DNA from 2 places in the Roseibium sp. AWQ4_290 genome. Region 2 is predicted to be linked to the other one. Evidence: riboswitches for the same ligand, from Rfam matches in the RefSeq annotation. Region 2 holds a riboswitch; the other holds the start of a gene.
The links. A riboswitch is a leader RNA that binds a small molecule or an ion and turns the genes downstream of it on or off. The one in region 2 is predicted to bind S-adenosylmethionine.
Positions count from the first base shown of each region.

Region 1: linked by a shared signal. The riboswitch ahead of ACXAH0_RS17180 (hypothetical protein) and the one ahead of ACXAH0_RS11430 (O-succinylhomoserine sulfhydrylase) in region 2 are both predicted to bind S-adenosylmethionine.

Region 1 is NZ_JBSWYG010000017.1:2,844-6,239, forward strand. It holds gene ACXAH0_RS17175 (NADP-dependent oxidoreductase) at 1-940, shown strand, start outside; SAM-I-IV-variant riboswitch at 1,018-1,138, shown strand; gene ACXAH0_RS17180 (hypothetical protein) at 1,179-1,469, shown strand; gene ACXAH0_RS17185 (acyl-CoA thioesterase) at 1,526-1,864, opposite strand; gene ACXAH0_RS17190 (Crp/Fnr family transcriptional regulator) at 2,099-2,788, opposite strand; gene ACXAH0_RS17195 (ChbG/HpnK family deacetylase) at 3,020-3,396, opposite strand, start outside.
Region 2 is NZ_JBSWYG010000009.1:213,921-217,316, forward strand. It holds gene ACXAH0_RS11425 (Stf0 family sulfotransferase) at 1-231, opposite strand, end outside; gene ACXAH0_RS11430 (O-succinylhomoserine sulfhydrylase) at 404-1,603, opposite strand; SAM riboswitch at 1,649-1,728, opposite strand; gene ACXAH0_RS11435 (2'-deoxycytidine 5'-triphosphate deaminase) at 1,859-2,995, shown strand; gene ACXAH0_RS11440 (YigZ family protein) at 3,002-3,396, shown strand, end outside.

The sequences.
Region 1 (3,396 bases), on a different contig from region 2:
CAAGACGGTTGACGAGCCCCTCCCTCTGCTTGAAGACGGCAAGGCGCGGGTGCGGATTGTCTATGTGTCTTTGGATCCGGCCATGCGCGGCTGGGTGTCACCTGCAACGGACAGCTACATTCCCCCGGTCGAACTGGGTGAGACCATGCGCTCCCTGGGCGTCGGCATCGTGGAAGACAGCCGCTCGGATGCTTATCAAAAAGGCGACTGGGTCAGCGGCATGACCGGCTGGACCGAATATCTGGACGTCGCCCCTGGTCAGCTGAGTGTTGTGCCGAAAATCGCGCAGATCGAAGATTATTGCGGCTTGCTTGGTCTGCCCGGGGTCACCGCCTATCACGGTCTTGTCGTGGAAGGTGAACCCAAGGAAGGCCAGACCCTTTGCGTTACCGGTGCTGCAGGATCCGTCGGCTCCCTTGTTGGCCAGATCGGCAAGGCCCTGGGACTGAGGGTCATCGGCATTGCCGGCACGCAGGAAAAATGCGACTGGCTTGTCAATGAGCTTGGCTTCGACGCGGTTCTAAACTACCGGACCGACGATCTGGACAATGGCCTGAAGGCTGTGGCCCCGGACGGGATCGACCTTCATTTTGAAAATGTCGGCGGCGCCCCCTTCAACGCGGCGCTGCAAAACATGAGGGCCCACGGGCGGATGATCATGTGCGGGTTCATCTCCGTGTATAATGGTGAAGGCATCGCCCCCGCTCCGGATATGACCGCAATCGTCCGCAAGCGCCTCACCCTCAAGGGCTTCACCATGCCGGACCACTATGCGCGCTATCCGGAGTATTTCCAGGCGCTCGGCAAACTGCTTGCTGATGGCAAACTGACCTACAGGTTGGACATTGAAGCCGGTCTGGAGAATGCTCCGGCCGTGATCAACAAACTGTTTGACGGCACCAATACCGGCAAACTGGTGGTCAAGGTGTCCGATCCATAAGATGCGCCAGATTTTTCAAGGCTTTTCACGGCTCTGTGGGCCGGGTTGCCAAGGCTGGCTGGACATGGCATAAGCCCCGCCATCATCAAGAGAAGGGCTGGCGCCCTCGCCAACCTGCCAACCGGGCAAGGTGGTTTCCGCACCAGGGATGCGGCTGGGGCTTCTGAACAGAAGATCCCGGCAACAAAGCGGTTGATTGCATGCGCCAGTCCTCCTCGGGCAACCGATGGAGGATTTTTTGTTTCAAGACCCCCTCGCAGGACGTGCAGCCGTTCTGATCGAAGACTGTCCCGACGGACCGGCCGCCTGCGCCGACCGGACCGTATGGCTGGAAGCGGCGGAGGACTGCGTGCTTTTGCATCTGAAGAGCCTGCGCCTTCTGGGCGGCTTGCCGAAGCACAAGACACCGCTGTCCGCCGACCAGCGGGATCGGCGCCTGAAGGACCTCCTGCGGCTATGGGCGGCAGGGTGCACCTGTGCGATTGATGAGGATCTCTTTGCGGACCTGCTTAACAGGCCGAGCCGCTGACACATCCGCTCTGTGTGTCTGCACCGCCGCAGGACAATGAGAGCTTGCGGCCTTGCCTATTTCGGCACCGGACGAGGCCGGCCGTCATCGTCCACCGAGACAAAGGTAAAGTGGGCTTCAGTGACTTTTTCCCGGTGGCCGTAGCGATGGCGCAGGGCCCAGGATTCCAGCCGGATTTCCATGGAGGACGTGCCAACCCGCACAATATCGGTATAGACGCAAAGGACATCGCCCACATGAACAGGGCGGATGAATTTCATCTTGTCCACGGCGATGGTCACCACCCGGCCCTCTGCCCGCTGCCCCCCCGCGATACCACCTGCAAGGTCCATTTGCGACAGCACCCAGCCACCGAAAATGTCCCCGGCCGCATTGGTGTCAGCCGGCATGGCCATGGTCCGCAATGTCAATTCGCCGCGCGGCTTTTCCTGTTCGTCGCTCACGTCAGGCCCCTCTTCCTGTCAAACTTTGAAAGAGACTAGAAGGTTTGGAGGCCCTGTTGCACCACCAAAAGCGTTAATATGAACGGGAAACGCTGTTCTTCAGCGGTTTTTTTGATCACTCGCACGAGAAAAGCGGCAGCGTGAGCTGCCGCCGGGTGCTTGAGAAAAGGCCCCTTTGGCCAGGATTTACAGCGTTGCCGCCTGCTCCAGAAACGCGCGGTCTTCCAGGCAATAATATCCCGAAATCCGGCTGATGGTGCCCGAACGTTTCCAGTCATTCAGCACCCGGCTGACATTTTCGCGCGCCGCCCCGGCCATATTGGCGATGTCAGCCTGGCTAAGCTTGTAGTGGATCAAGGTCCGGCCATCATCCAGTGTCTTGCCGAAGGTCTCCGACAATTGCAGCAAGGTTTGCGCCACCCGTCCGGGCAAGGGTAAGAACGAGCGGGCGGCCAGAACGTCATTGGCGTGGCGCAGGCGCTTGCCGACAATGGACAACATATGCCGGTAGACGGCCGGGTGCTCGTCGGAAAAGCGCTGGAAAGCTGCCTTTTCGATAAAGGCCAACTGGGCCTCCTTCAGGGCACTCACCGTCGCCGAGCGGGGACGCCCGTCCAGCAGCGCCAGTTCACCCACCAGATCGCCCGGCCCCAGAACCGCAAGCAGCTGCTCGTCACCGTCGACGGACAGGAGCGACACTTTGAGCGAACCTTCCAGAACCGCATAACAGCCATTTCCCGGATCGCCATTTTCAAACAGAATTGTGCCGGATGCGAGTTTCATTGGCCGGGCCAGACGGGACAGGCCAACAGCCAGGTCCGGCTCCAGGCCTTCCAGAGAAAAGCTGTTCTTTAAGAAGTCTTTGATTTCTGCCACATTTACCCCCTGCCAAGGAATTCACGACACAAAGTTCAGGCCACGCGCAATCCTGTGATGTCCGTCACGTGCGTTCAAGAAAAAAATCCCTATATCAATAGGCATGGAAGCGGGGCCGCCCCTCCCCCTTCCTGACCTCCACGAAAAACGGTCCTGTTCCCCGCAGGACCGTTTTTTCGTTCCAGCCAGCCAAAAACGCCAGCCAACCGGCCGTATCCAGCCCCAGGACCATCAATTTAAAAAAACGTCCTTGCGCTCCAGAGTATGAAAGAACCTTTCACTGGACAGAACTTCATACTGGCACTCGCGAATGCCGATTTTGCGGCGCGGCTCATCCCGCATAAGCCGGTCATCTGAGCGGCCCGGAATGCAGGCCACGAAACTGCGGTCGCCCATCCCGTCAAAGTGATTGAGCAAAAGCCGGTGCAATTCTTCCACATCGGCCGTTGGCGGCAGCGGCTCGGCCCTGGGCAAAAGCTTGAGATTGTGCGGCTTTGCCAGACGGGAGAGCCGCAAGGTCTTCAGACCGGGCTGCAGCGGCGAAATAATCAGCGGCGGCGTGTCATAGCCTGCCCGCTCCACGGCCCGGAACACGAGCCGGGCCAGTG
Region 2 (3,396 bases):
ATCGCGTGCCGCCTCCAAGAGCGCTGTCAGCCGGTCCCGGCCGCTGGCATAGCTCTGCCCGCCAAGTCCGAGATAGTCCTGCCACTCGTCAAGACTGTTGTCGTGAAAATAGGATTTTGGATTGCCTGCCTTTCCTGTCGCCGCCAGCAGCTTGCACAACAGCGTGCTGCCGCTGCGCGGCGAGGTGCAGATGACAAAGGCCTGATAGGCAGCTCCATGCGTACTGGACATGATTTTCGTTCACTTGCCTAAAGAGGATGCTGGCTCTTAACCTTGTTTTTGAAATAATTTTAATCGGTTATGTTTCGATCTTCATCTTAAAAAACAAGATTAAGCAGCTCGAATTCACTTCAACCTGCTGGTCTAATTCGCAGAAATCCGGAGCCCCTGTGCGGATCCGGGATCAAATCGCGCCCAGAGCCTTTTCGACATCTTCCAGAAGATCCAGTGGATCTTCCAAGCCGACAGACAGGCGTAGCATGCCGTCGCTGATGCCCAGTTCTGCACGGGCCTCGTCCCCGATGGACTGATGGGTTGTCGTCGCCGGATGGGTGATCAGGCTCTTGGCATCGCCCAGATTGTTGGATAGCCGGATGACCTCCAGCGCATTGGTGAAGCGGAAAGCAGCCTCCTTGCCGCCCTCGATTTCCACAGCCAACATGGTGGACCCGCCGCGCATCTGCCGTTTGACAATGTCAGCTTGAGGATGGTCGTCCCGGCCCGGATAGATGAGCTGCTTCACCTTGGCTTGGCCGGCCAAAAAGTCCGCGATCTGGCCAGCGGTTTCCGTCTGCCGGGCGACACGAAGGGGGAGCGTCTCCAGCCCTTTCATCAGCACCCAGGCATTGAACGGGCTCATATGTGGGCCGGTATGTTTGACAAAGGGCATCACCTCGTCGGCGATCCATTCCTCGCCGGACAGGATCACACCGCCGAGACAGCGGCCCTGACCATCAATATGTTTGGTCGCGGAATAGACCACAACGTCGGCGCCCAGCTGCAGCGGGGACTGAAAAAGCGGCGTTGCAAACACATTGTCGACAATCAGCCGTGCACCGGCCGTTTTTGCGATCCCGGCAACAGCGGCAATGTCGATCACCTCCAGGGTCGGATTGGTCGGGCTTTCCAGGAACAGCGCCTTTGTGTTGGGTTTCACTGCCGCCTTCCACTGGTCCAGATCCGTGCCGTCCACGAGCGTGCTCTCCACGCCGAAGCGCGGCAGCAGGGTTTCGCAGATATAGCGGCAGGAGCCGAACAGGGCCTTGGCGGCCACCACATGATCTCCCGCCTTCACGGAAGCCATCAGGGCCAGATTGACGGCCGCCATGCCACTGGCCGTGCCCCGGGCCGCTTCCGCCCCTTCCAGCGCCTTGATCCGGTCTTCAAACATGGAAACGGTCGGGTTGGCATAGCGCGAATAGACAAAGCCCGGATCCTCGCCATTGAAGCGGGCTTCAGCTGCCTCGGCCGTGTCATAGACAAAGCCCTGGGTCAAATACATGGCTTCTGAGGTCTCACCAAAGGGGGAGCGCACGGTGCCGCCATGCACCAGCGAGGTTGCCGGACGCCACGTCTTGTTTCCGGTTTTGGTGGTCTCAGTCATCTTGTTCCATCGCTCCAAACGCAAAAAACCCCAGCCGCAGGACCGGGGTTTGCACCTCCGGCCTTTTTAGCAAGTTGTTTAACGTGGCTGCAAGCCGGCCGGCCCAAATCACCACACAATCTCTGTGTCCTAAGGGAAAAGCGCTGCCGGGTCAATCATCCTGCGCGAAATCGCCCGGGCAGGCGACAAACACGGTTGGCGTTGGCGGCGCCATCCTTTAAGGATTCCAGATTGATGATCAAATAGGACCTTTCAATGAACGCGACAGCGGGGCAGGCTCTGGCGGGCAGCGCAACTCTGGAGGCGGACGGTATTCTGCCGGAACGCATCATTCACGAGATGTTTGCCGCCGGAGAAATCACGGCCGCCGAACCGCCGGTCGACGGGCAGGTTCAACCCGCCAGCCTCGATCTTCGCCTCGGCCAGGTCGCCTACCGGGTGCGCGCCAGTTTCCTGCCCGGCCCGGACAGCACGGTTGCAGGCCGCCTGGACGCCCTGAAACTACATACGGTTGACCTGAAAGAGGGCGCGGTTCTGGAAACCGGCTGCGTCTATATCGTGCCGCTGCAGGAAAGCCTGGCGCTGGCGGCGGATATTTCGGCAACAGCCAATCCGAAAAGCTCCACCGGGCGGCTGGATGTCTTCACCCGGGTCATCACCGACCATGGCCATGCCTTCGACACGGTGCCTGCGGGCTATCACGGACCGCTTTATGCGGAAATTTCCCCCCTTACCTTTCCGATCCTGGCCCGCAGCGGCTCGCGCCTCAGCCAGATCCGCTTCCGGCGCGGGCTCACGCTGATTGCCGATGAAAAACTGGAAGAGGTGCACAAGACGCACACGCTTATGAGCGGCGGCAATGAACGCATTGGCGGCGGGGTTCAGCTCTCCATCGATCTGGAGGGCGGCGGCCCGGACAGCCTGATCGGCTACCGCGCCAAACACCATTCCGGCCTGATTGATGTGGATGTGGTCGGCGCGCAGCACCCGCTCGACTTCTGGGAGCCGGTCTACCGGCGCCAGAAGGCGGAGCTTATCCTGGACCCGGATGCGTTTTATATTCTGGTCAGCCAGGAGGCGGTCCATGTGCCGCCGGATTTTGCCGCCGAGATGGTGCCGTTCGATCCTCTGGTGGGCGAGTTCCGCGTGCACTATGCCGGGTTCTTTGACCCTGGTTTCGGCCATGCGGGCGCCGGCGGCATCGGCTCACGGGCGGTGCTGGAGGTCCGCTCCCATGATGTGCCTTTCCTTGTGGAACACGGCCAGACCATCGGCCGCCTCGTCTATGAGCACATGGCTGAACGGCCTGCCAGCCTCTATGGCGAGGGGATCGGCTCCAACTATCAGGGCCAGGCTTTGAAACTGTCGAAACACTTCAAGGCCTCTACCTGATCCTGCATGGCTTTCAAGACCGTTACACGCGAATTCGAAGGCTTTCTGGAGGACCGGAAATCCCGTTTTCTGGCGCATCTGGTGCCGATGGAGCTGTTTGAGCCGCGTCTTGAGGAGCTGCGCAAGGACCACCGCAAGGCCAATCATGTGGTCAGCGCCCACCGGCGCCTTCTGGAAGACGGCCGGATCGAGGAAAGCGGCAAGGATGACGGCGAACCCGCCGGGACCTCCGGCATGCCGACCTTGCGGGTTCTGCAAGGGGCTGGACTGATCAATTGCGGCGTGCTGATCGTGCGCTATTTCGGCGGCACGAAACTGGGCGGCGGCGGCCTGGCCCGGGCCTATTCGGGGGCAGCCCAGGACGCGATCAACAGCGCAGAGCTGGTGCTGTTCCAAAAGAT